3 regions of the Arthrobacter sp. Y3222053 genome follow, and region 3 is predicted to be linked to each of the others. Evidence: riboswitches for the same ligand, from Rfam matches in the RefSeq annotation. Region 3 holds a riboswitch; each other region holds the start of a gene.
What was found. Region 3 has a riboswitch for S-adenosylmethionine ahead of AC5RUW_RS08780 (bifunctional o-acetylhomoserine/o-acetylserine sulfhydrylase). Riboswitches for the same ligand answer to the same signal wherever they lie in the genome.

Region 1 (7,260 bases), on a different contig from region 3:
GCTGCTGCAGCTCAGCCACCCAGTCGCTTTGATCATCGGAGACCGCGCGGAGGTAGAGCTCCCGGCAGGGCCCGGACGGAACGAATCCCCTGGCGATGATCTGCGTGTGCAGCGCCTGCCAGCTTTCGCCGATACGCTCCATGGAGCCGAGGTGGACGCCGCATACCGCGGTGGCGACGCGGGGCAGTCCCACCGTCTCGACGCCGTCGGGAGCAGTCCCGGCGTGCTCGTAGCCGGCGGTCACGCGCAACCCTGCCTCGCCTGCCTCGTACACTGCCACCGGAGTCGCCAGCGATGCTCCGGCCCGGGCCAGATCGGCAGCCACACTGTCGAACAGCGGGCCGACGACGCCGGCGATCTCGGGCTGCTCCGATACGACGGCAGTGCGGGCAGCCAGTCGGAGGGCAGGGAGTGGCTTTTCGATGATTTCAATCGGGGACATCCGGTTCTCCTTCTCGATCAGGTGGAGCCGCCGGTTTATGGGCGGGAACAAGCAGACCTGCCGCGTCCCGGTCCCGCAGCATGCGGTGGGTGACCCGGCCGATCTGCGCGAAGGCTCCGATGGCCGGCAGCTTCAGTCCTCCTGCCTGACACAGTGTGAGGGGTACAGTACATCACCCGGCGGTGCCGAAGACCGCGCGGAGGCTCCCTGCCCGCCCGAGGCTACGCTGGACGCATGGAAGCCGACAGCCGGAGCAGGCACTGGGACGGAGCCGTCAACGCCCGGGACCTGGGCGGGCTGCCCGCGGCAGGCGGACGCCGGGTCCGGGCGGGCCGCCTGATCCGGATGGGGCGCGCGGAGTGGCTGACCGAACAGGGCTGGCGCCAGGCCTGGGATGACGGGGTCCGCACCGTGATCGACCTGCGGAACGTCCAGGAGCAGGGCCGCCGGGACAGCGACCCCGACGTGCCCGATGCCGTCCAGGCCCGCTTCCGGCGGCTGTCCCTGCCGATCCAGGACTGGCAGGACCCTGACTTCACCGCGCTCACCGGCCCCTACATGGATTCGCCCAGGTTCTACCGCGAGAACCTGCGCCGCTGGCCGCAGCGCCTGACAGCCGTTATGGAGGCGATCGCTGATGCGCCCGAGGGCGGCGTCGTCTTCCACTGTTCCGCCGGCAGGGACCGCACCGGGCTGGTCGCCATGCTGCTGCTGCAGCTGGCCGGCGCGGCCCCGGAGACCATCGCCGCCGACTACGTCCAGGGCCTGTGCGGCATCAACGCCCACCACGCCCGGCAGCGCACGCCGCGGGAACGGCCGCTGACCCCGGCCGAGCTGCACGACCGCGCGGAGGCCGAACGGGCGGCGCTGCTCGCAGCCCTGGAGGGATTCGACGCCGAGGGGTACCTGCGCAGCGCCGGCGTGCGGCCGGACGTGCCGGACCTGCTGCGGGCCCGGATGCTCGATCCGAACCCGCACCACGGACACTGATCCGGGCGGGCCGGCAGCGGCAGCGGACTCGGGGGCCGCTGCCGTCCGAACACAGCTGACCGCCGAACCCTGCTGACCGCCGCCGGCGTCCGAACTACCGGCCGCTCACTGACCGGTCACTCACTCGACGCCACCTGGTCCTCAGCGGATCGGCTGAAACCCGGGCGCAGGCAGGGATGAACCCGGTCCAGCCGGGCCAAGTAGAAAAAAGAGCTCCCGGTGGGTCCCAGGAAACCGCCCGGAACCATCAGCGTGGAATACCGCGGGCACCACTGCGGAGGGGCGACGGCGATCTTCAGCGCCGCGGCCAGCGCCGGGACGTCGTGGAACCAGAACAGCTGCTGCTGTCCCTCGCGAATCAGATGGATGAGCTGCAGTTCGGCATCCACATGGATCTCGACGTCCACCCAGTAGTCCAGTTCAGCCATCCGGCGGTGGTGGATCCAGTGGACGCGGTGGCCGGGAGTGAAGCTGCGGCAGCGGGACGTGGTATCGGTGCCCAAGAAAGTTCCCCTTCGGGTTGTCCTTGCCTGCGCCGGATGCCGCTGCCCCCGCCGTACCGGGGCCTTGGAGGCGCCCTGGCGGACGGCCTGCGGCGAATGCAGGCCGCTTCGTCATCCGAACCACCCGCCGAACAAGGGGGTTGGTGTGTGGCAGGTCGGAGCCTTCCCTCGGCGCCGGGCGCGTCGGGTGCCACATCTCGTGAAGCTGGAATTACTGTAGCGCAGGGCACCGACAGCGGAAAGGAGGCCTGGGCGCAGGCCCAGGCACACAGTCGGCCGGCCGCCCTGCGCCGGCGGCCGCCCGGCATCTGCGGGGATGTCGGCTCAGCGGCAGCCGGGCCGCCCGCGGCGGTCGTCGAAGGACGCATCGGCGAGGATGGCCGGCAGGTAGCCCTGATCGTAGCCGGCGGCGTTCGGATGCAGGTCGAAAGGCCCGCCTTCGAACCGGATCCACGGGTCCGGCGAGCCGATGCCGTGCCCGGCAAACTCGTCCACCACGTCCACGAACACCGCGTCCTCAGGCAGCTGCGCCGAGATAACAGCGTTCAGCTCATCGGTGCCGGCGTTGAACAGCTCCTGGGCGGGCACGCTCAGCGCACCGGGAACCGCGGCCTCGAAGAGGTGGGGATAGCCGGTAACCACGAGTTCGGCCCGCGGGGCTGCGTCCCGGATCCGCTGCAGCGAAGCGGCAAGGTCCGGGGCAAGGACGGTCCGGGCGTACTCCTTGGCCCCGGTAATCGCTTGGGCGCAGGTGGCGGGAAGCCCGGGGCCAGCGCACGCGGCAACGACGTCCCCGAATCGGACATCGTTGCCGCCGATGGTCACGGAGACCAGGTCGGTGCCGCTGTGCAACAGTCCCTGGGCCAGCACGGTGTCAATCTGCTGCGGCAGGTCCACGGGCCCGGCCGGCGGGGCGGGATCGGTGGTCAGCGCCGTCGCTCCGGCGCAGGTGGCGTCGGTCTGCAGATCCACCCGGCGCAGCGCATCCAGCAGGGCGGGGTAGCCGAAGGCGGTTCGGCCGCATTCCCCGATGTCGTCGCTGCCGCCGTAGCCGGAGGCATAGGAATCGCCGAGGGCCACGTAGTCGACGGTCCGGCCGCGCGGGTGGTGCCCGCCGTCGTCGCCCCTCCCTCCGCGCTCCGGGGCGGCGCCGGCCGGAGCCGGCCCCGCCAGCAGGGCCAGAAGGACGACGGCGGCGGCCAGGCGGGGACGGTGCAGGATTCCGGGTGCCATGGGAACCTCCGGGGGCAGCGGGTGCGGGGAGGACCAACGCTAGCGCCCGGGCCAGGGCGCTGTCAGCCGGTGCGTCGCGGCCGGGCAGCGAAACCCTCGAAGCGAAACCCTCGAACACAGTGGTGTGCGCCACGCCGGGGTGCGGTACGCTGGACTTTATTACCGACCGTCCGGTCAGTTATCTGTGTCCCGTGCAGCCCTCCGCTGCCGCACCGAAGGCCGGAAACCGTCCCGTTCCGAAAGGGCCCGTCAAAGATGACCGCAACAGCCGTTGACGTGCAGATCGTTCCCAGTTTCGTCCAGGACGCCTGGTGGACCCCCGAGCGCAGCCAGGTCTCCGCTCCCGCCGAAGTCCGGGACGCCAGCACCGGCGAAACCCTCGCCCTGGTCAGCTCCGAAGGCCTGGACCTGGCCGCCGCCGTCGAGCACGCCCGCACGGTGGGCCAGCGCGAACTCGGCGCCCTGACCTTCCACCAGCGCGCCCTGAAGCTCAAGGAGCTGGCGCAGTACCTGAACGCCCGCAAGGCCGAACTGTACGAGATCTCCGCCCGCACCGGCGCCACCAAGGGCGACTCCATGGTGGACATCGACGGCGGCATCGGCGTCCTGTTCACCTTCAGCTCCAAGGGCAGGCGGGAACTGCCCAACTCCACGGTGATCATCGACGGCGCCATCGAGCAGCTGTCCAAGGACGGCTCCTTCATCGGCGAGCACATCTACACCCGCATCCCCGGCGTCACGGTGCAGATCAACGCCTTCAACTTCCCGGTCTGGGGCATGCTGGAAAAGCTCGCGCCCGCCTTCATCGCCGGCGTGCCCACCATCGTGAAGCCGGCTACCCCCACCGGATACCTGGCGGCCGAAGCGGTGAAGATGATCACCGAATCCGGCATCCTGCCCGCCGGCTCGCTGCAGCTGATCTCCGGGTCCGCCCGCGACCTGCTCGACCACCTCGACTACCGGGACATGGTCTCCTTCACCGGTTCGGCCTCCACCGCCAACCGCCTGAAGTCCCACGTCAACGTGGTGGAGGGCGGAGTCCGCTTCACCTGCGAGACCGACTCCCTGAACGCCGCGATCCTGGGGCCCGACGCCATGCCCGGCACCCCCGAATTCGACGCCTTCGTGAAGTCCCTGGTCACCGAGATCACCGTCAAGGCGGGCCAGAAGTGCACCGCCATCCGCCGCGCCATCGTGCCGACGGACCGCGTGAACGACGTCGTCGCCGCCGCAGCCGCCCGGATCGAGCAGCGCATCGTCCTCGGCGACCCGCGCGGTGAAGGCGTCACCATGGGTGCGCTGGCCTCCGTGGAGCAGCTCGACGGCGTCCGCGAGTCCGTGAACCGGCTGCTCTCGGGCGGCGCGCAGATTGCCTACGGCTCGCTGGAGGCGCCCGACGTCGTCCGCGCCGACGGCACCCGCGGACCGGCCGACGACGGCGCGTTCCTGGCGCCCGTGCTGCTCACCTGGGAGAACCGGGAGGCTGAGGAGCTGCACACCGTGGAGGCCTTCGGCCCCGTTGCCTCCGTGGTGGGCTACACCGACCTCGCCGACGCCGTCCGCCTGGCCGCCATGGGCTCCGGCTCCCTGGCCGCCACGGTCTGCACCAACGATCCGGACACGGCCCGCGAGCTGCTCACCGGCATCGCCGCCCACCACGGCCGCGTGCTGCTGCTGAACCGCGAGGACGCCCGCACCTCCACCGGCCACGGCTCGCCCGTGCCGCACCTGGTGCACGGCGGCCCCGGACGCGCCGGCGGCGGCGAGGAGCTCGGCGGCATCCGCTCGGTGCTGCACCACATGCAGCGCACCGCTGTGCAGGGCTCACCCAATATGCTCACTGCGGTCACCGGCGTCTGGCACACCGGTGCGGACCGCACCTTCGACGACGTGCACCCGTTCCGCAAGGACCTGGCGACGCTGAAGATCGGCGACGCCGTGCGCTCGGACCTGCGCGAAGTCACCCTGGAGGACATCACCGCCTTCGCCAACAGCACCGGGGACACCTTCTATGCGCACACCAACCAGGAGGCCGCCGAGGCCAACCCGTTCTTCCCGGGCATCGTGGCGCACGGCTACCTGCTGCTCTCCTGGGGTGCCGGACTGTTCGTGGAGCCGGCTCCGGGGCCGGTGCTGGCCAACTACGGGCTGGAGAACCTGCGCTTCATCACCCCGGTCGCGGCAGGCGACTCCATCCGGGTCACGCTGACCGCCAAGAAGATCACCCCGCGGGAGACCGACGAGTACGGCGAGGTCGCCTGGGACGCGGTGCTCACGAACCAGAACGACGAGATCGTGGCCACGTACGACGTCCTGACCCTGGTCGAGAAGCAGCGGGGCTGACGCCCTTCAGCTGATTGACCGGCTGCAGTAACGGCGAAGGCCGGCGGAACCCGTGGGGGGGTCCGCCGGCCTTCGCCGTTAAGTGGTCGAGTCATGAAGTGCTCGTGCCGGTCATTCCTGCCGGCTGCCCTCGTCGGCTGCGTCGCCGTGTCCGCTCCTGGGCGGACGGTGGGCGGAACAGACGGCTCAGGAGCGCGCGTGCAGCCCGTCGAAGACCATGGTGATGACGTCGTCGGCCAGCTTCTCCGGGGAGATCGGGCCGCCGGGCTTGTACCACTCCACGATGGAGTTGATGGTGCCGAACAGCAGTCGGGTGGTGGTGCGCGGATCGATGTCGCTGCGCAGGGACCCCTCGGTGCGGGCGGCGTCGACCAGTGCCGCAACCCGGCGGTCGAACGCGCGCCGGCGTTCCAGCGCATCCCGCTCGATCTCGGTGTTGCCGCGCAGGCGCAGCAGCAGGGTCACGTACGGAAGCCGCTCGGCCAGGACCGCAATGGTGCCCCGGAGCACGAACTCCAGGCGCTGCTCGGCCGGACCCTCGGACGCACGCGGGTCATCCAGCACGCCTTCGAGGCCGCCGAGGGCCTCCTCCAGAGCCAGCCGCAGCAGGTCGCCCTTGGACGGGACGTGGTGGTAGATCGCGGACTTGGTGATGCCCAGGTTCTCCGCGAGGATGCCCATGGAGGTCGCCTCGTAGCCGTGCCGGTTGAACACATCCACGGCGATGTTGAGCACCGACTGCTGGTCGTAGCCGGGGCGTCCGCGGCGGGTGCCGGCAGCACCCGCCGCGGATGAGGTTGAAGTAGGCATGGCTCCCATTTTCGCATGTGTCAATGAATGGACGGCGGCCGGGGCCCTGCCTGCCCCCGCGGGCTTAGCCCTGCGGCTGCTCCCTGCGCAGGTCATAGATGCGGCGCAGCTTGCCGCTGGACCGGGCCAGGGTACCCGGCTCGACGACCTGGATGCCGCAGGAGGATCCGATGTGGATCTTGATTTCCTTCTTCAATGTGGCCGCCGCGGCGGCCGCGGTCTCCGCGGTGCAGTCCTCGCGCCGTTCGATCTTCACCGTCAGCTCGTCCATCCGGTCCGGACGGGTGATTTCCAGCTGGAAGTGCGGGCTGAGGCCCGGCACGCGCAGCGCGATCTCCTCCACCTGGCTGGGGAACAGGTTCACCCCGCGCAGGATGATCATGTCATCGTTGCGTCCGGTGATACGGCCCATCCGGCGCATGGACGGCCGGGACGTGCCCGGCAGCAGGCGGGTCAGGTCGTGGGTGCGGTACCGGATGATCGGCAGCGCCTCCTTGGTCAGGGAGGTGAAGACGAGCTCGCCGTGCTCGCCGTCGCCCAGGACCTTGGTGTCATCGAACGGGTCGATGATCTCGGGGCGGAAATGGTCCTCCCAGATATGCGCGCCGTCCTTGGTCTCCACGCATTCGCCGGCGACGCCGGGGCCCATCACCTCGGAGAGGCCGTAGATGTCGCAGGCATCGATGTCGAACATCGCCTCGAGCTCGCGGCGCATCTCCTCGGTCCACGGTTCGGCGCCCAGGACGGCGTTCTTCAGCGAGGTGCTGCGGGGATCCAGGCCGGCCTTCTGCATGGCGTCGCCGATGGTCAGCAGGTAAGTGGGGGTGCAGAGGATGGTGTCCGGCTCGAAGTCGCGGATCAGCTGGATCTGCTTCTCGGTTTGCCCACCGGACATGGGAATCACAGTGCAGCCCAGGGTCTCCGCCCCGAAGTGCGCGC
Region 2 (7,260 bases), on a different contig from region 3:
GCGCAGATGCGCAGGGATCCCCTGGCCCCGGCCGGCGCGGACATCGGCGATTGCGGCGTTGATTCCCGCGTAGGCGGCGTTGGACTTAGGTGCCGTCGCCAGGTGCACCACGGCCTCGGCCAGGATGATCCGGGCCTCCGGCATGCCGACCAGCTGCACGGCCTGCGCCGCGGCAACGGCGGTCTGCAGGGCGGTGGGATCAGCCATGCCGATGTCTTCGGCGGCGGAAATCATGATCCGCCGGGCGACGAAGCGCGGGTCCTCCCCCGCTTCCAGCATCCGTGCCAGATAGTGCAGCGAGGCGTCGACGTCGGAGCCGCGGACGGATTTGATGAAGGCGCTGGCGACGTCATAATGCTGGTCTCCCGCCCGGTCGTAGCGCAGCGCCGCCACGTCGAGCGCTTTTTCGGCGTGCGGCAGCAGGATCACCGGCACCCCGCCGTCGTCGGACCCGCGTTCCGAGAAGGCGACGCCGGCGGCCGCCTCCAAAGCGGTGAGGCCCCGCCGGGCATCGCCGGCGGCAAGCCGGACCAGGTGTTCGAGGGCCTCGTCGCTCAACGTGACCCGGCCGGCGAGTCCGCGTTCGTCCGCCACCGCCCGGTTGAGCAGCCCGGCGATGTCCTGTTCCGTCAGCGGCCGGAGCGTCAGCAGCAGGGACCGGGACAGCAGCGGGGAGACCACGGAGAACGACGGATTCTCCGTGGTGGCAGCGATCAGGACCACCCAGCGGTTTTCCACGCCGGGCAGCAGGGCGTCCTGCTGGGCCTTGTTGAAACGGTGGATCTCGTCGAGGAACAGCACGGTGGTAATGCCGTGCAGGTCCCGGTTGGTGAGGGCTTCCTCCATGACCCGGCGGACGTCCTTCACGCCGGCGGTAATGGCGGACAGCTCCACGAATTTGCGCCCGGCGCCGCGCGCCACGACATGGGCAAGGGTGGTCTTGCCGGTGCCCGGCGGGCCCCAGAGCATGACCGAGGTGGGGCCGGCGGGGTTCCGGTCATCGGCGGACTCAGCCAGGGTCCGCAGCGGCGAGCCGGGTCCGAGCAGATGCTGCTGCCCGACCACCTCGTCCAGGCTGCGGGGCCGCATCCGGACCGCCAGCGGACTGCGCGGGCGCCGCGCCGCACTTCCCGCAGGCGCCTCGTCGGCGTCGTCCCGGTCCTCATCGAAGGCGCTGCTGAACAAATCGCTCACCGTTCCAGCCTACTGGTGCCCGCGGACAGTCCGCGGCGCCGGCCGCGCAGCACCCCCGGAAGTGCTGAGGCAGGGTCCGGCCGGCGGGGTCTGGCAGACTCGACAGAGTCACCGCACCGCCAGCGATCCACCCAGCACCGGCCCCGACCCCTCCCAGCACACCGCAAGGACCTGATCATGACCGTAACCCGTCGGACGAGCGTGCCCGGCCCCCGGCTGGCCGGCTGGCTCGACCGTTTCGCCGCCGCCCAGGGGCCGTTGACGGTCACGGCCACCGATGAGGGACTGGAGGCGGCAGCGGCGAACGGTGCCCGGGCCGTGCTGGCTGCGCCCTGGCCTGAGGACGGACGTCCCGGACGCGGTGCGGACGACGTCGGGCGCCTCGCTGCGCTGGCCGGCCAGTCGCGCACCGTCGGGCTGGTGCTGGTGCGCCGCGGCGGCTGGGCCGTGGGCGTGGCCAGGGAGGGACGGCTGCTGCGTTCCAAGACGGGCAGCCGGTATGTGCAGGGCCGGACCGCCGCAGGCGGCGGCTCCCAGCAGCGCTACGCCCGACGGCGCGCCAACCAGGCCGATGCACTGGTGGAGGCGGCGGCATCAGCGGCCGCGGTGCTCTTTGCCGCAGCATCGGCCGGGGACGCCGCGCCCCAGTATCTGGCCGCCGGCGGTGACCGGCTGCTGATCAGCCAGCTGCGGGAGGCCAGGGCCCTGCAGCCATGGAGCCGGCTGCCGCTGCTGCGCCCGGTCGATGTGCAGGACCCGAACCTCGCGTCGCTGCGCAGAGCTGCATCCGACGCGTGTTCCGTAGCCGTCACCATCCATCTGCCGGACTGACGCTCAGCGCACTCCGGCCCAGAGCTCCTCGACAATCCCGGCAGCCGGCAGCGGGCGGGCCTCACGGAAGCCCCGCCCGGCCCACAGGCTCATCAGGTCGGCGTCTCCCCGCTCGGCGGCTTCCGCCCGCAGCGGCCGGGTGATCTGGTTGACCAGCGGGTAGGCGGCCGGCGCGTCACGGTGCCGGCGCATGAAGTCATTGGTCAGGCCGCGTGCCCACCGGCCGGAGAAGGCCCGGGTCAGCGACGTATCGGCGAACCGCTCCCCCGCCAGGGCCTGGCGGTGCAGCGGGTGCGTTCCGGCTTCAGGCGCCAGCAGCAGGGCCGTGCCCACCTGGACGGCGTCCGCCCCGGCCGTCAGCAGCTCCGCCACCTGCCCCGGCCCGCTGATCCCGCCCGCGGCGATCAGCTGCACTGTTTCGCGCGGTCCGGGCAGGACGTCCCCGAGGACGGTGCGCACACCCTCGAGCAGGTCCGGAAGCGCATCGGTGCCCGGCTCGGCGGCGGTGCGCAGCGTGCCGCGGTGGCCGCCGGCGTCGGGGCCCTGGACGCAGAGGATCCGCGCCCCGGATCCGACGGCGGCTTCCGCCTCCTCGGGGTCGGTGACGGTGATGACGACGGCGGTTCCCGCCTCGTGCAGCTGCCCCACCACCTCGGCGGTGGGCGCCCCGAAGGTGAAGGACACCACCGGTACCGACATCTCCAGGACCAGGCCCAGCTTCGCCTCCCAGCCGTCGTCGTCGGCGGCGTCAGGCAGCGGCAGCGGCTGCCGCGTGGGCGGCAGGGCACCCGTGGCCTGCTCATCAAGCAGCTGGCCGCGGTACTGTGCGGCCGCCTCGTACGCGTCCGGGCCGGTGCCGGAGGTGGACGCCGTCTCCTGCGTGTTGGCCGCGTCCGGGACGAAAAGGTTCACTCCGAACGGGCGCCGCGTCAGGTCCTGCAGGCGTGCGATCCGGCCTTCCAGCACATCGGCGGCCAGGTAGCCTCCGGCCAGGAAACCCAGGCCGCCGGCGTCGGACACGGCGGCTGCGAGTTCGGGCGTGGACGGGCCGCCGGCCATGGGGGCGGCGATGATCCGCCGCGGCAGGTCATAGAGGCTGAACACAGCGGGCTCCTCGGGTCATCGGTCGGTCAGAGGCGGACGGAGCCGTCGACGCAGGTGACGGACTCGCCGCCGACCCAGATGCCGCCGTCGCGCTGGAAGACCCGCACCCGGCCCTTCCGCCCGACGGCGGTGCCCTGGCTCACCACGTAGCGGTCGGGCGCCAGGCCCGCGCCGATCAGCCACACGGCCAGGCCGGCGTTGAGGCTGCCCGTGACGGGGTCTTCGGCGATGCCGAGGGCCGGCACGAAGGCGCGGACCTCGAAATCGGCCTCCGAGGTGTCCTCGTAGGGGCCGATCACGCCCACCCGCAGGCTGCCGAGGGCGGCGTTGTCGGGCTTGAGCGAGAGGACCGTCTCGGCGTCGGCCAGCAGCAGGCCGAGCCAGCCGGGTCCGTTGTCCACCCAGGCATGGTCGCGGACCTGGTCGATGCGCAGGCCCAGGGCCGTCACCGCCTGGGTGAGGGTGGCGTCGTCGAGCGGGCCGCTGCGCCGCAGCTGCGGAGCTTCAAAGGCGGCCAGCCCGGCGTTGGCGTGCAGGGTGACGATGCCGATTTCGCACTCCTGGAGCACCGTGCCGGGAGTGCGGGGCCGGTTGCCCGCCTCCAGCCAGGCGTGGCAGCTGCCCAGCGTGGGATGCCCGGCGAACGGGATCTCCCCGTTCGGCGTGAAGATCCGGACGCGGTAGTCGGCGCCGGCGATGGTCGGCGGCATCAGGAACGTGGTCTCCGAGAGATTGGTCCAGCGGGCGAACTGCTGCATGGCCTGGTCGGAGATGTCCTGGCCCTCCAGCACCACGGCCACGGGGTTGCCCAGATACGGGCTGCTGCCGAACACGTCCACCTGCTTGAACCAGCGCTCTCTCATGCCCACACCCTACTACCGGGCTGCCGGGCGGCTGCGCCGACGACGCGCGCCCTGCGTTCAGGCGGCGTTACAAACTGTTGCGGCCCGGGCCCGCCGTCGGCCGGGCCGTTTGCCCCTCGACCGTGCCGGCCCTAGATTGGGAGCCAGAATCAAGAGTTCCAGCCAGAGGCCCTGGCCGGCTGGACGGCAACCCTCTCGCCGTAGCGGGGTGCTCCAGGTGACGATTCGGCCGCTCCGGTGGATTTCCCGCTGCGGCAAGTACAGCGTCCCTTCGCATGCAGCAGCGCGGAGGGCGCCTCAGGCAGAGGACGTCCCATGACACTTGTTACCGATCTCCAGCCGACCGCCCTGCGCCGTGCCTTCGGGCGCTTCCCCTCCGGCATCGCCGCTCTCTGCGCAGAGGTCGACGGCGGCCCGCAGGGCATCGTCGCGTCGTCCTTCACCGTCGGGGTCTCCCTCGATCCGCCGCTGGTGATGTTCGCCGTGCAGAACTCCTCCCGCACCTGGCCGGTCCTGAAGCGGGCCGGCAGGATCGGCGTCTCGGTCCTCGGCACCGGGCACGACGGCGTCTGCCGCCAGATCGCCTCCCGCGACGGGGACCGTTTCGCCGGCCTCAGCCTGCACCAGGCGGAAACCGGCGCACTGTTCCTCGACGAGGCTGCGCTCTGGCTTGAATGCTCGGTGGAGAACGAGGTCCCGGCCGGAGACCACGCCGTGGTGCTGCTGCGGGTACACGGCTACTCCACGCACGAGGAACGGCACGAACCGCTGGTCTTCCACGGGTCCGCGTTCCGGAACCTGAGCGTGCCGGCGTTCGCCTGACCCCGCCTGCGGGCCGGGCCGCCTCGGGGCGGGAGCGCACGAAGCCCGGCTGCCAACACGGCAGCCGGGCTTCGTCGCAGACCGGACCTGGCTACAGGCCCGGCTTCGTTACCGGCCGGACGGGGAAGCGGGAGCGTCGGCAGGCTTGTCCTGCTTCTTCTCCGGCTTGAAGTCGACGCCGGCTTCCTTGCGCTGCTGCGCGCTGATCGGAGCCGGAGCGTTGGTCAGCGGGTCGTAGCCGCCGCCGGACTTCGGGAACGCGATGACGTCGCGGATGGACTCGGCGCCGGCCAGCAGGGCCACCACCCGGTCCCAGCCGAAGGCGATGCCGCCGTGCGGCGGGGCGCCGTACTTGAAGCCCTCCAGGAGGAACCCGAACTGCTCCTGCGCGGTTTCCTCGGAGATGCCCATCACCTTGAACACGCGCTCCTGCACGTCACGGCGGTGGATACGGATGGACCCGCCGCCGATTTCGTTGCCGTTGCAGACGATGTCGTAGGCGTAGGCCAGCGCGGAACCGGGGTCGGTGTCGAACGTGTCGAGGAACTCGGGCTTCGGCGAGGTGAACGCGTGGTGCACGGCCGTCCACTCCCCCGCTCCTGCGGCGACGTCACCGGCTGCCACGGCCGCTGCCGCGGGCTCGAACATGGGCGCGTCGACAACCCACACGAAGGCCCAGTCGCCGGGATTGATGAGTCCGGTGCGGTGGCCGATCTCCACGCGGGCGGCTCCGAGCAGCGCCCGGGCCGAGGACTGGTCACCGGCGGCGAAGAAGATGCAGTCGCCGGGCTGGGCGCCGACGGTGCCGGCCAGGTTCTCGCGCTCGAAGTCGGTGAGGTTCTTGGCCACCGGGCCGGTCAGGCTGCCGTCCTCCTGGACCAGCACGTAGGCCAGGCCCTTGGCGCCGCGCTGCTTCGCCCATTCCTGCCAGGCGTCGAGGGTGCGGCGGGCCTGCGAGGCACCGCCGGGCATCACGACGGCGCCGACGTACGGGGCCTGGAAGACGCGGAAGGTGGTGTCCTTGAAGAACTCGGTGAGTTCGGTCAGTTCCAGACCGAACCGCAGGTCGGGCTTGTCGGAGCCGTACTTCGCCATGGCCTCGGCGTAGGTCATGCGGCGGATCGGGGTTTCGATCTCGACGCCGATCAGCTTCCACAGCGACTTCACGATCTGCTCGCCCAGGGCGATGATGTCGTTTTCCTCGACGAAGCTGGCCTCGATGTCCAGCTGGGTGAATTCCGGCTGCCGGTCGGCGCGGAAGTCCTCGTCGCGGTAGCAGCGGGCGATCTGGTAGTACTTCTCGAACCCGCCGACCTGCAGCAGCTGCTTGAACAGCTGCGGGGACTGCGGCAGGGCGTACCAGGAGCCCGGGGCCAGGCGGGCCGGAACGACGAAGTCGCGGGCGCCTTCAGGCGTCGAGCGGGTCAGGGTGGGGGTTTCGATCTCGACGAAGCCCTCATCGTGCAGCAGCTCGCGGGCCACCCGGTTCGCTTCGGAGCGCAGGCGCAGCGCGGCGGCCGGGGCCGGGCGGCGCAGGTCGAGGTAGCGGTGCTTCAGGCGGGCTTCCTCGCCGACCTCCACATGCTCGTCGATCTGGAAGGGCAGCGGATCGGAGGTGTTGAGGATGACCACCTCGTCGGCGATGACCTCCACCTCGCCGGTGGCCAGCGCCGGGTTCTCGTTGCCCTCGGGCCGCTTTTCCACCTTGCCGGTGATCTGCAGGACGTATTCGTTGCGCAGCCCGTGGAAGACCTCCTCCTCCCGCACCACCACCTGCGCCACGCCGGAGGCATCACGCAGGTCGAGGAAGGCGACGCCGCCGTGGTCCCTGCGCCGGGCCACCCAGCCTGCAAGGGTGACGGTCTGACCAATATGCTCGGCCCTCAGGGTGCCAAGCGCATGTGTGCGCAGCAAAGCAGTCCTCTCAAAGATTGCTTGCGGAAAACACGGTTCCCGCTCAAGGTGAATAGAGATCTCCACAAGAGTTTACCGGTGTTCGCTCCGTTTCCCCGCCGCCGCCTGCGGCCCGGCAGGAGGTCCATGCCCAGCAGCAAGCCCGTGCGTCCCCTCGGCGGCTTCGATGCCACCATGGCCGGGCTGGGATCCATGATCGGGACCGGGCTGTTCGTCGTGTTCCCGCCGGCCGTCGCCGCCTCGGGCGGCCTGCTGCTGGCGCCCTGCCTCATCGCGGCCCTGGTGGCCTACTGCTGTGCGGTGTCCACCTACCAGCTCGCCGGCGCGGTCGATGACCGGCTGCCCGGCACGGACCGCGGCTGGCTGCGCGACGGCGGAGCCGCGCGCACCGCGGCACGCATGCTGCTGGGACCCTACGCCGGCTTCCTCACCGGCTGGCTGCTGATCTGCGCGCTGCTCGCGGCCGCGGGAACCGCGGCGCTGACCTTCGGCACCTACGTCTTCGGTGACCGTGCCGGAATCGCCGCCGCGG
Region 3 (7,260 bases):
GGAACCGATCCGTCAGGCGGGCCGGCGGGCGGTGTGGACAACTGATGCCCTGCCGGGCGCTTCCGAGCCGCTGCCGGTTTGGGCGCCCTCTGCCACGGCGCAGTGGCAGCGGAAACCCAAACCGGCAGCGATCCGGCACCGGGCAGCCCCAGTGGAAGCGCTAGATGGTGACGGAACCGTGGCCGGTTTCGAAGGTCACGGACATGATGCCAGGGGTGCCGGCGGGCGCGATCCAGGTGACATCGACGTTTTCCAGCGGTTCGCCCACCGGGCTGCCCAGCCACTCGGTAACCCGGGCAGCGGAACCGGCGATGGTCAGGGAGTTCAGCTTCACCTTGCCCGGCATGCCGGGAATGGCGTTGGAGGGGTGCAGGTCCTCGGTGCCGTCGTCCCAGCGGAGCATGTAGGGCACCTGGGGGTCGGCGATCAGCCCGTTGATGCCGATCTGCCGCCAGGTGAGCTCCCGCCCGTCAGGGAACTTGCGGTTGCCCGGAACGGACGCCCGGCCCAGCCGCTCCTCGAAGGGGGCGAGATCTTCGACCCCCACGCACCAGCCCATCCACCCGCCGCCGTTCTCGGAGCGGGCCCGCACGGCCTGGCCGAAAGGCGCCTTGTCCGAAGCGGGGTGGTTGAGGACCTCAACAACCTCCACGTACTGGTGGTTGGCGAGGGGGAGGATCATGTTCCGTGTGCCAAAGCGGGGATGGATTCCGCCCTTCACAAAGTCGGCGCCCAGCGCCTCGGCGATCCTCTCCGTGGTGGCCAGCAGGCCGTCGGATTCACAGGCATAAGAGACATGATCCAAACGCATGGCGTCATTGTGGCACGTTGTGTTCCATACCACGAATAAGGCTCGCCTTACCCGAATTTCGGACCAGGAGGGCCCGAAAATAGTACGCAGGCTTCCTAATGTCGATGGGTTGTGTAGTCTCCGCCCGGCACGGGCGGGAGCGGCCGGAAGAACGACGGCGGAGCCTCCTCCCGGTGCAGGGAGACCGGCGTGCCCTGCCGGTCACCGAAGGACACATGGTTGCACCGGCCCGGCAGCCCTGTTTTCATAGTGGGCAGGTCATGAGTGCCAGCACGAAGCCCCGGCTTGCTGGCCGGCAACCCTCCAACCGCGGTGGGGTGCCCCGGGTGAAGACCAGGCCCGGCGCCACAAGGCGTCCGGCAAGCGCGGGTCCCGTTCCCGTCGCCTCCTTCGGCGTACGCCGGCACGGGGCGTCAGCGGGCGGGCCCCCTGGAACCTAGGGAGTGACAGTGTCCAGCGACTGGTCCTTCGAAACACGTCAGATCCATGCCGGGCAGACGGCCGACGCCGCCACGGGGGCGCGTGCCCTGCCCATCTACCAGACCACCTCGTTCGTCTTCCCAAGCGCGGAGTCGGCTGCGAACCGGTTCGCGCTCGCGGAGCTGGAACCGATCTATACCCGCATCGGCAATCCCACCCAGGAAGCGGTCGAGAACCGGATCGCCTCGCTCGAGGGCGGCGTCGGCGCGCTGCTGCTCGCCTCCGGCCAGGCGGCCGAAACCTTCGCGATCCTCAACCTGGCGCAGGCCGGCGACCACATCGTGGCAAGCCCCAGCCTGTACGGCGGCACCTACAACCTCTTCAAGCACACGCTGAAGAAGTTCGGCATCGACACCACGTTCGTCGCCAACCCCGACGACCTGGAGCAGTGGCGGGCTGCCGTCCGTCCGAACACCAAGGCCTTCTTCGGCGAGGTGGTCTCCAATCCGCGCCAGGACGTGCTGGACCTGGAGGGCATCAGCGCGGTGGCCCACGAGGCCGGAGTGCCGCTGATCGTGGACAACACGCTCTCGACGCCGTACCTGATCCGCCCGATCGAATGGGGCGCCGACATCGTGGTGCACTCGGCCACCAAGTACCTCGGGGGCCACGGCACCGCGATCGCGGGCGCCATCGTGGACTCGGGCAACTTCGACTTCGCCGCCGATCCGGAGAAGTTCCCCGGATTCAACACCCCGGACGAAAGCTACAACGGGCTGGTGTACGCCCGGGACCTGGGGGTGGGCAGTCCGCTCGGCGCGAACCTCGCCTACATCCTCAAGGCCCGCGTCCAGCTGCTGCGCGACCTTGGCTCCGCCGTCTCGCCGTTCAACGCCTTCCTCATCTCGCAGGGCCTGGAGACCCTCAGCCTGCGCATGGAACGGCACGTGCAGAACGCCGCCGCCGTCTCCCGCTGGCTGGAAGGGCACGACGACGTCGAGTCGGTGGCCTATGCGGGCCTGGAATCCAGCCCCTGGTATGAGCGCGGCCTGAAGTACGGCCCGCGGGGCACCGGCGCCATCGTGTCCTTCGAAATCGCCGGGGGAGTGGAGGCCGGGAAGCGGTTCGTTGACGCCTTGGAGCTGCACTCGCATGTGGCCAACGTCGGGGACGTGCGCTCGCTGGTGATCCATCCCGCGTCGACCACGCACAGCCAGCTCGGCGCCGAGGCGCAGCTGGCAGCCGGGGTGAGCCCCGGGCTGGTGCGGCTCGCCGTCGGGCTGGAACACATCGACGACATCCTCGCGGACCTCGACGCCGGCTTCCGTGCCGCGAAGGCGGCCCGGTGACGGCCACGACCTCCTGGCCCCAGGCCCCGTCCCGGGACCTGCCCCCGGGCGACGGCGTGCTGCAGCAGGTTTCGATCGGCTCCCTGGATCTGGAAACCGGCGGGTACCTGCCCGACGTCGTCCTCGGGTACGAGACCTGGGGCACCCTCAATGCGGACGCCTCCAACGCCGTCCTGGTGCCGCACGCGCTCACCGGCAGCACGCACGTCGCACAGGGCGACAGCGACGAACCGGGCTGGTGGGACCCGCTGGTGGGTCCCGGCCGCACCGTGGACACCGACCGGTTCTTCGTGGTCTCGGTGAACATGGTGGGCGGCTGCTACGGCTCCACCGGCCCGGCCAGCGCGGCGCCGGACGGCCGGCCCTGGGGCTCACGGTTCCCGTTCGTCACGATCCGCGACGCAGTGCGGGCGGAGGCGCGGCTGGCGGACCTGCTCGGCATCGGACGCTGGCACGCGGTGCTCGGCGGATCCCTGGGCGGTGCCCGTGCCCTGGAGTGGGCGGTGACGGAACCTGAGCGGGTGGCCCGCTGCGCCGTCATCGCCGCCACCGCCGCCAGCACCGCTGAGCAGATCGCGTTCGCGCAGGCGCAGGTGCAGGCCATCCGCCTGGACCCGCTGTTCAACGACGGCGACTACTACGACGGCGCGCCGCCGACGGCGGGCCTGGGCCTGGCCCGGCGGATCGCGCACATCACCTACCGGTCCGAGGCCGAGCTGGAGTACCGGTTCGGGAGGGCGCCGCAGCCGGGGGAGGAGCCGCTGGGCGGGCCCCGGCCCGCCGACCGCGGGCGCTACCAGGTGGAGAGCTACCTTGACCACCAGGCCCGCAAGCTCGTGGACCGCTTTGACGCCAACAGCTACCTGGTGCTGACCGAGGCGCTGATGAGCCACGACGTCACCCGGGGGCGGGGCAGCCTGGCCGAGGCGGTGGCCGGGTGCACAGCGGAGTTCTTCATTGCCGCCGTTGATTCGGACCGGCTGTACTTTCCGGAGCAGTCGCAGCGCCTGGCCGAGGCCCTGCCGGGATCGCCGCCGGTGCACCTGATCAGCGCGCCGATCGGCCACGACGGGTTCCTCACCGATGTGCACCAGGTCGCCGGGACGCTGCGCGGAACCTTCTTCGCCTGAGGTCCGCGCTGACCGGGCCCCGGCTCAGCCGCCGAGGGGCCCTGCCGCCTCGCCGGAGCCGGGGGGCGTTCCTTCGCCGAAGATGGGTCCGGCGTCGGGTCGTTTGGCGGCAATGCCGTCGCCGGAGGAGCGGCCCCGGACCCGCCGTACCACCCACGGCATCAGATGCTCGCGCGCCCAGACCAGGTCTTCGGTGCGCGCCGTGCGCCAGTTCTTCGGCGGCAGGGGCTTGGTCTCCAGGGGCTCCAGATGGTGCGGAACGCCGAGGGACTCCAGTGCCATGGCGGCAATGGTGTGGTGGCCCAGCGGTGAGAAGTGCAGCCGGTCCGGGGCCCACATGCGGGGATCGGCGAGGGCCTGCAGAGCCCACATGTCAGCGATCACCGCGTCGTGGCGGGCTGCGACCGTGCGCAGGTTCTCGTTGTAGATGGCCACCCGGCCGCGAACGCTGCCCAGGACCGGAGTGTTGCCGATGTCCGGCCCGGTGAAGAGCAGCACCGTCGCGCCGGATCCGCGCAGGGCGGCCACGGTCTCGTCCATGCGCTCGGCGAGCCGATCGGGATCACCGCCGGGGCGGATGACGTCGTTGCCTCCGGCGCAGATGCTCACGAGGTCCGGTTTCAGGTCGAGCGCCGGCTGCAGCTGCTCGGCGACGATCTGGGCCAGCAGCCGCCCGCGGATGGCCAGGTTGGCATAGGCGAAGTCCGGATGGTCAGCCGCCAGTTCCTCCGCGACGCGGTCCGCCCAGCCGCGGTGGCCGCCGGGGCTCTCCGGACTGGGGTCCCCGATACCTTCGGTGAAGGAGTCACCCAGGGCGACATACCGGTGCCACGGATGGGCGACGGCGCCGCCGGCGGACGGCTCGGAGGCGGCGGGGGTCTCTTCTGCGGGCAGATCGGGATGTTCAGTCACGGGGCCCATCCTGCCAAGCCGGCAACGGTTCCGCTAATGCCGGTTTATTCTCCGCGCCCGTCTCCTGCCAGAATGCGATCATGACTGAACGTGCTCCCTGGAATCCCGTCGTGCTCTGGTCGAAGCCTGAAAGCGAGCGTGCCGGCACCCCGCTGCTGGTGCTGTTCCACGGCTACCTGGCCAACGAGGAGGACCTGATGGGCCTGGCGGATTACCTGCCGGGCGACTTCACGATTGCCTCCGTCCGCGCTCCGCAGGCGCTGGGACCGGGCTACACCTGGTTCCCGCTGATGCATGAGCCGGACTTTTCCCTGCAGCGGGTGGTCGACGCCGTGTCCGACGTCGACGGCTGGCTCCAGCAGGTGCGCGGGCAGCACCCGAGCGTGAGCCTGCTCGGCTTCTCCATGGGCATGGCGGTGGCCAGCACGCTGCTGCGGCACCGGCCCGCGGACTACGCCGCCGTCGTCGGGCTCTCCGGCTTCGTGCTGCCGGCCGGGGAAGACCCGTTCTTCCACGACGCCGAGCTCGCCTCCCGCGGGGTGCCGTTCTTCTGGGGGCGGGACCAGGCGGATCCCGTGATCGACCAGCCGCGCATCGAATTCACGAACGAGTGGCTGAACGGCCACACTGCGCTGACCAAGGTCCTCTACGCGAACATGGGCCACTCGATCAACATGCAGGAACTCGGGCACGTGCGGGAGTTCCTCACCCACACGGTGCTGCGCGGCGCCGGTACCAGGGAAGGCGCGGACTCCTAGGACACGCCGTCGGCGACGATCCGCACGGACTCGCCGTTGGCGCTGACGACGTCGCCCGGGTGCAGCTGCCGCCCGCGACGCTCCTCGATGACGCCGTTGACCTGAACCAGCCCGTTGTCGATGAACTCCTTCGCCTGGGTGCCGTCCTCGGCGAGGTTGGCGAGCTTGAGCAGCTGGCCCAGGCGGATCATGTCATCACGGATGGGCAGGTCGATCGGTTCAGGGGTAGGCATGGAACCATTCTGCCGCACCCGCCCGCCTGCCGGCGCGGACCGGTGCCGCCCTGTCTGCACGGACCGGCGCCGGTCACCTAGGCTGGGGCGGTGAAGACGAGGGTGCCCACGGGAATCTGGCTGGTGCTGGCGGTGCTGGCCGGCATGGCCATGCCGGCCCAGGCGCGCGCCAACGGGGCGCTCGCCGGCCGGATGGGGGACAGCGTCGGCGCGGCCCTGGCAAGCATCCTGGTGGGCCTGGCCTGCATCGTTGCGGTGTGCCTGGTGCTGCCGGCGGGCCGGGCCGGGGCGGCGCGGATCCTGCCCGCCCTGCGGGAGGGACGGTTTCCGCGCTGGTACGTGCTGGCCGGCACCGTCGGCGGCCTGTTCGTGCTTTCGCAGTCCCTGACCGTCGCCACCCTGGGCGTGGCGGTCTTCACCGTCGCCGCCGTGGCCGGGCAGACCCTCACCGGCCTGCTGGTGGACCGGCTCGGCATGGGACCGGGCGGGCGGCGCCGGATCACTGTCCTGCGCACCGCCGCCGCGCTGCTCACCCTTGCCGCCGTGGCCTGGGCGGTCAGCCCCGGGTTCGACGCCGCCGCCGGCTGGTCCCTGCTGCTGCCGGTGCTGCTGCCGCTCACAGCCGGGATGCTCATCAGCTTCCAGCAGGCCATGAACGGCACCTCCACCCTGCACTACGGCACGCCGCTCGCGGCCACCCTGGTCAACCTGGTGGCCGGCACCACCGTCCTGCTGCTGGCCTGGCTGGTCAAGGCGGCAGTGGCTGGGACGGCCGGCCCGCTGCCGGGGGAGTGGTACCTGTACATCGGCGGCCCGCTGGGCGTCATCTACGTGGGCATGGCCGCCGTGCTGGTGCGCCCGCTCGGTGTCCTGCTGACCGGCCTGGCGATGATCGCCGGGCAGCTGATCGGCTCCCTGCTGCTGGACCTCGTCCTGCCGGCACCGGGGTCCACCGTGGTTGCGGCGACCGTACTCGGGACCGCCTTGACCCTCGTGGCCATCGTCGTGGCCACGCTGCCCTGGAACACGCCCGGCCTGAAGCGGGCCGGCGCCGGCGCCGACGCCGGCACCGGACAGCGCCGGTAACCGGCTTTCGCGGCGCGGACCGTAAGCTGGTACCAATAGAGCTTTGCCCGCTGAACGCCTGGCGCTGCACCCGATCCGGTTGCGGTGCGACGGCGCGGCGGGCCCACGCGCGGACCGCACCCAGCGGCCTGCACAGACACGAAAGAACGGGTACCACTTCATGGCTTCGACCAAGTCCAAACTCGATTCCATCATTTCCTTGGCCAAGCGCCGCGGGTTTGTTTTCCAGTCGGGTGAGATTTACGGCGGGTCGCGGTCCGCGTGGGACTACGGTCCCCTCGGCGTGGAGCTGAAGGAAAACATCAAGAAGCAGTGGTGGCAGCACATGGTCCGCGGCCGCGAGGACGTCGTCGGCCTGGACTCCTCGGTGATCCTGCCCCGGCAGGTCTGGGAGGCCTCCGGCCACGTCGAGGTCTTCTCCGACCCGCTGGTGGAGTGCCTGAGCTGCCACAAGCGCTACCGCGCCGACCACCTCGAAGAGGCCTACGAGGAGAAGAAGGGCCATGCGCCCGAGAACGGCCTGGCCGACATCGCCTGCGCCAACTGCGGCACCAAGGGCCA

Region 1: another riboswitch for S-adenosylmethionine. It lies ahead of AC5RUW_RS12750 (hypothetical protein); the one in region 3 lies ahead of AC5RUW_RS08780 (bifunctional o-acetylhomoserine/o-acetylserine sulfhydrylase).
Region 2: another riboswitch for S-adenosylmethionine. It lies ahead of AC5RUW_RS05370 (flavin reductase family protein); the one in region 3 lies ahead of AC5RUW_RS08780 (bifunctional o-acetylhomoserine/o-acetylserine sulfhydrylase).

Annotation. Positions count from the first base shown of each region.
Region 1 is NZ_JBNHIA010000004.1:300,785-308,044, reverse strand. It holds gene AC5RUW_RS12760 (GyrI-like domain-containing protein) at 1-442, opposite strand, end outside; gene AC5RUW_RS12755 (tyrosine-protein phosphatase) at 677-1,432, shown strand; gene AC5RUW_RS12750 (hypothetical protein) at 1,549-1,935, opposite strand; SAM riboswitch class IV at 2,013-2,140, opposite strand; gene AC5RUW_RS12745 (SGNH/GDSL hydrolase family protein) at 2,260-3,168, opposite strand; gene paaZ (phenylacetic acid degradation bifunctional protein PaaZ) at 3,424-5,511, shown strand; gene AC5RUW_RS12735 (TetR/AcrR family transcriptional regulator) at 5,698-6,321, opposite strand; gene paaK (phenylacetate--CoA ligase PaaK) at 6,386-7,260, opposite strand, start outside.
Region 2 is NZ_JBNHIA010000002.1:235,536-242,795, reverse strand. It holds partial or broken gene AC5RUW_RS05390 (replication-associated recombination protein A) at 1-1,194, opposite strand, end outside; gene AC5RUW_RS05385 (acVLRF1 family peptidyl-tRNA hydrolase) at 1,372-2,025, shown strand; gene AC5RUW_RS05380 (nitronate monooxygenase) at 2,029-3,129, opposite strand; gene AC5RUW_RS05375 (PhzF family phenazine biosynthesis protein) at 3,156-3,992, opposite strand; SAM riboswitch class IV at 4,140-4,259, shown strand; gene AC5RUW_RS05370 (flavin reductase family protein) at 4,308-4,814, shown strand; gene aspS (aspartate--tRNA ligase) at 4,923-6,728, opposite strand; gene AC5RUW_RS05360 (APC family permease) at 6,855-7,260, shown strand, end outside.
Region 3 is NZ_JBNHIA010000003.1:141,337-148,596, reverse strand. It holds gene AC5RUW_RS08785 (VOC family protein) at 161-811, opposite strand; SAM riboswitch class IV at 1,068-1,183, shown strand; gene AC5RUW_RS08780 (bifunctional o-acetylhomoserine/o-acetylserine sulfhydrylase) at 1,261-2,580, shown strand; gene metX (homoserine O-acetyltransferase MetX) at 2,577-3,710, shown strand; gene AC5RUW_RS08770 (SGNH/GDSL hydrolase family protein) at 3,735-4,631, opposite strand; gene AC5RUW_RS08765 (alpha/beta hydrolase) at 4,703-5,380, shown strand; gene AC5RUW_RS08760 (RNA-binding S4 domain-containing protein) at 5,377-5,613, opposite strand; gene AC5RUW_RS08755 (DMT family transporter) at 5,704-6,699, shown strand; gene AC5RUW_RS08750 (glycine--tRNA ligase) at 6,860-7,260, shown strand, end outside.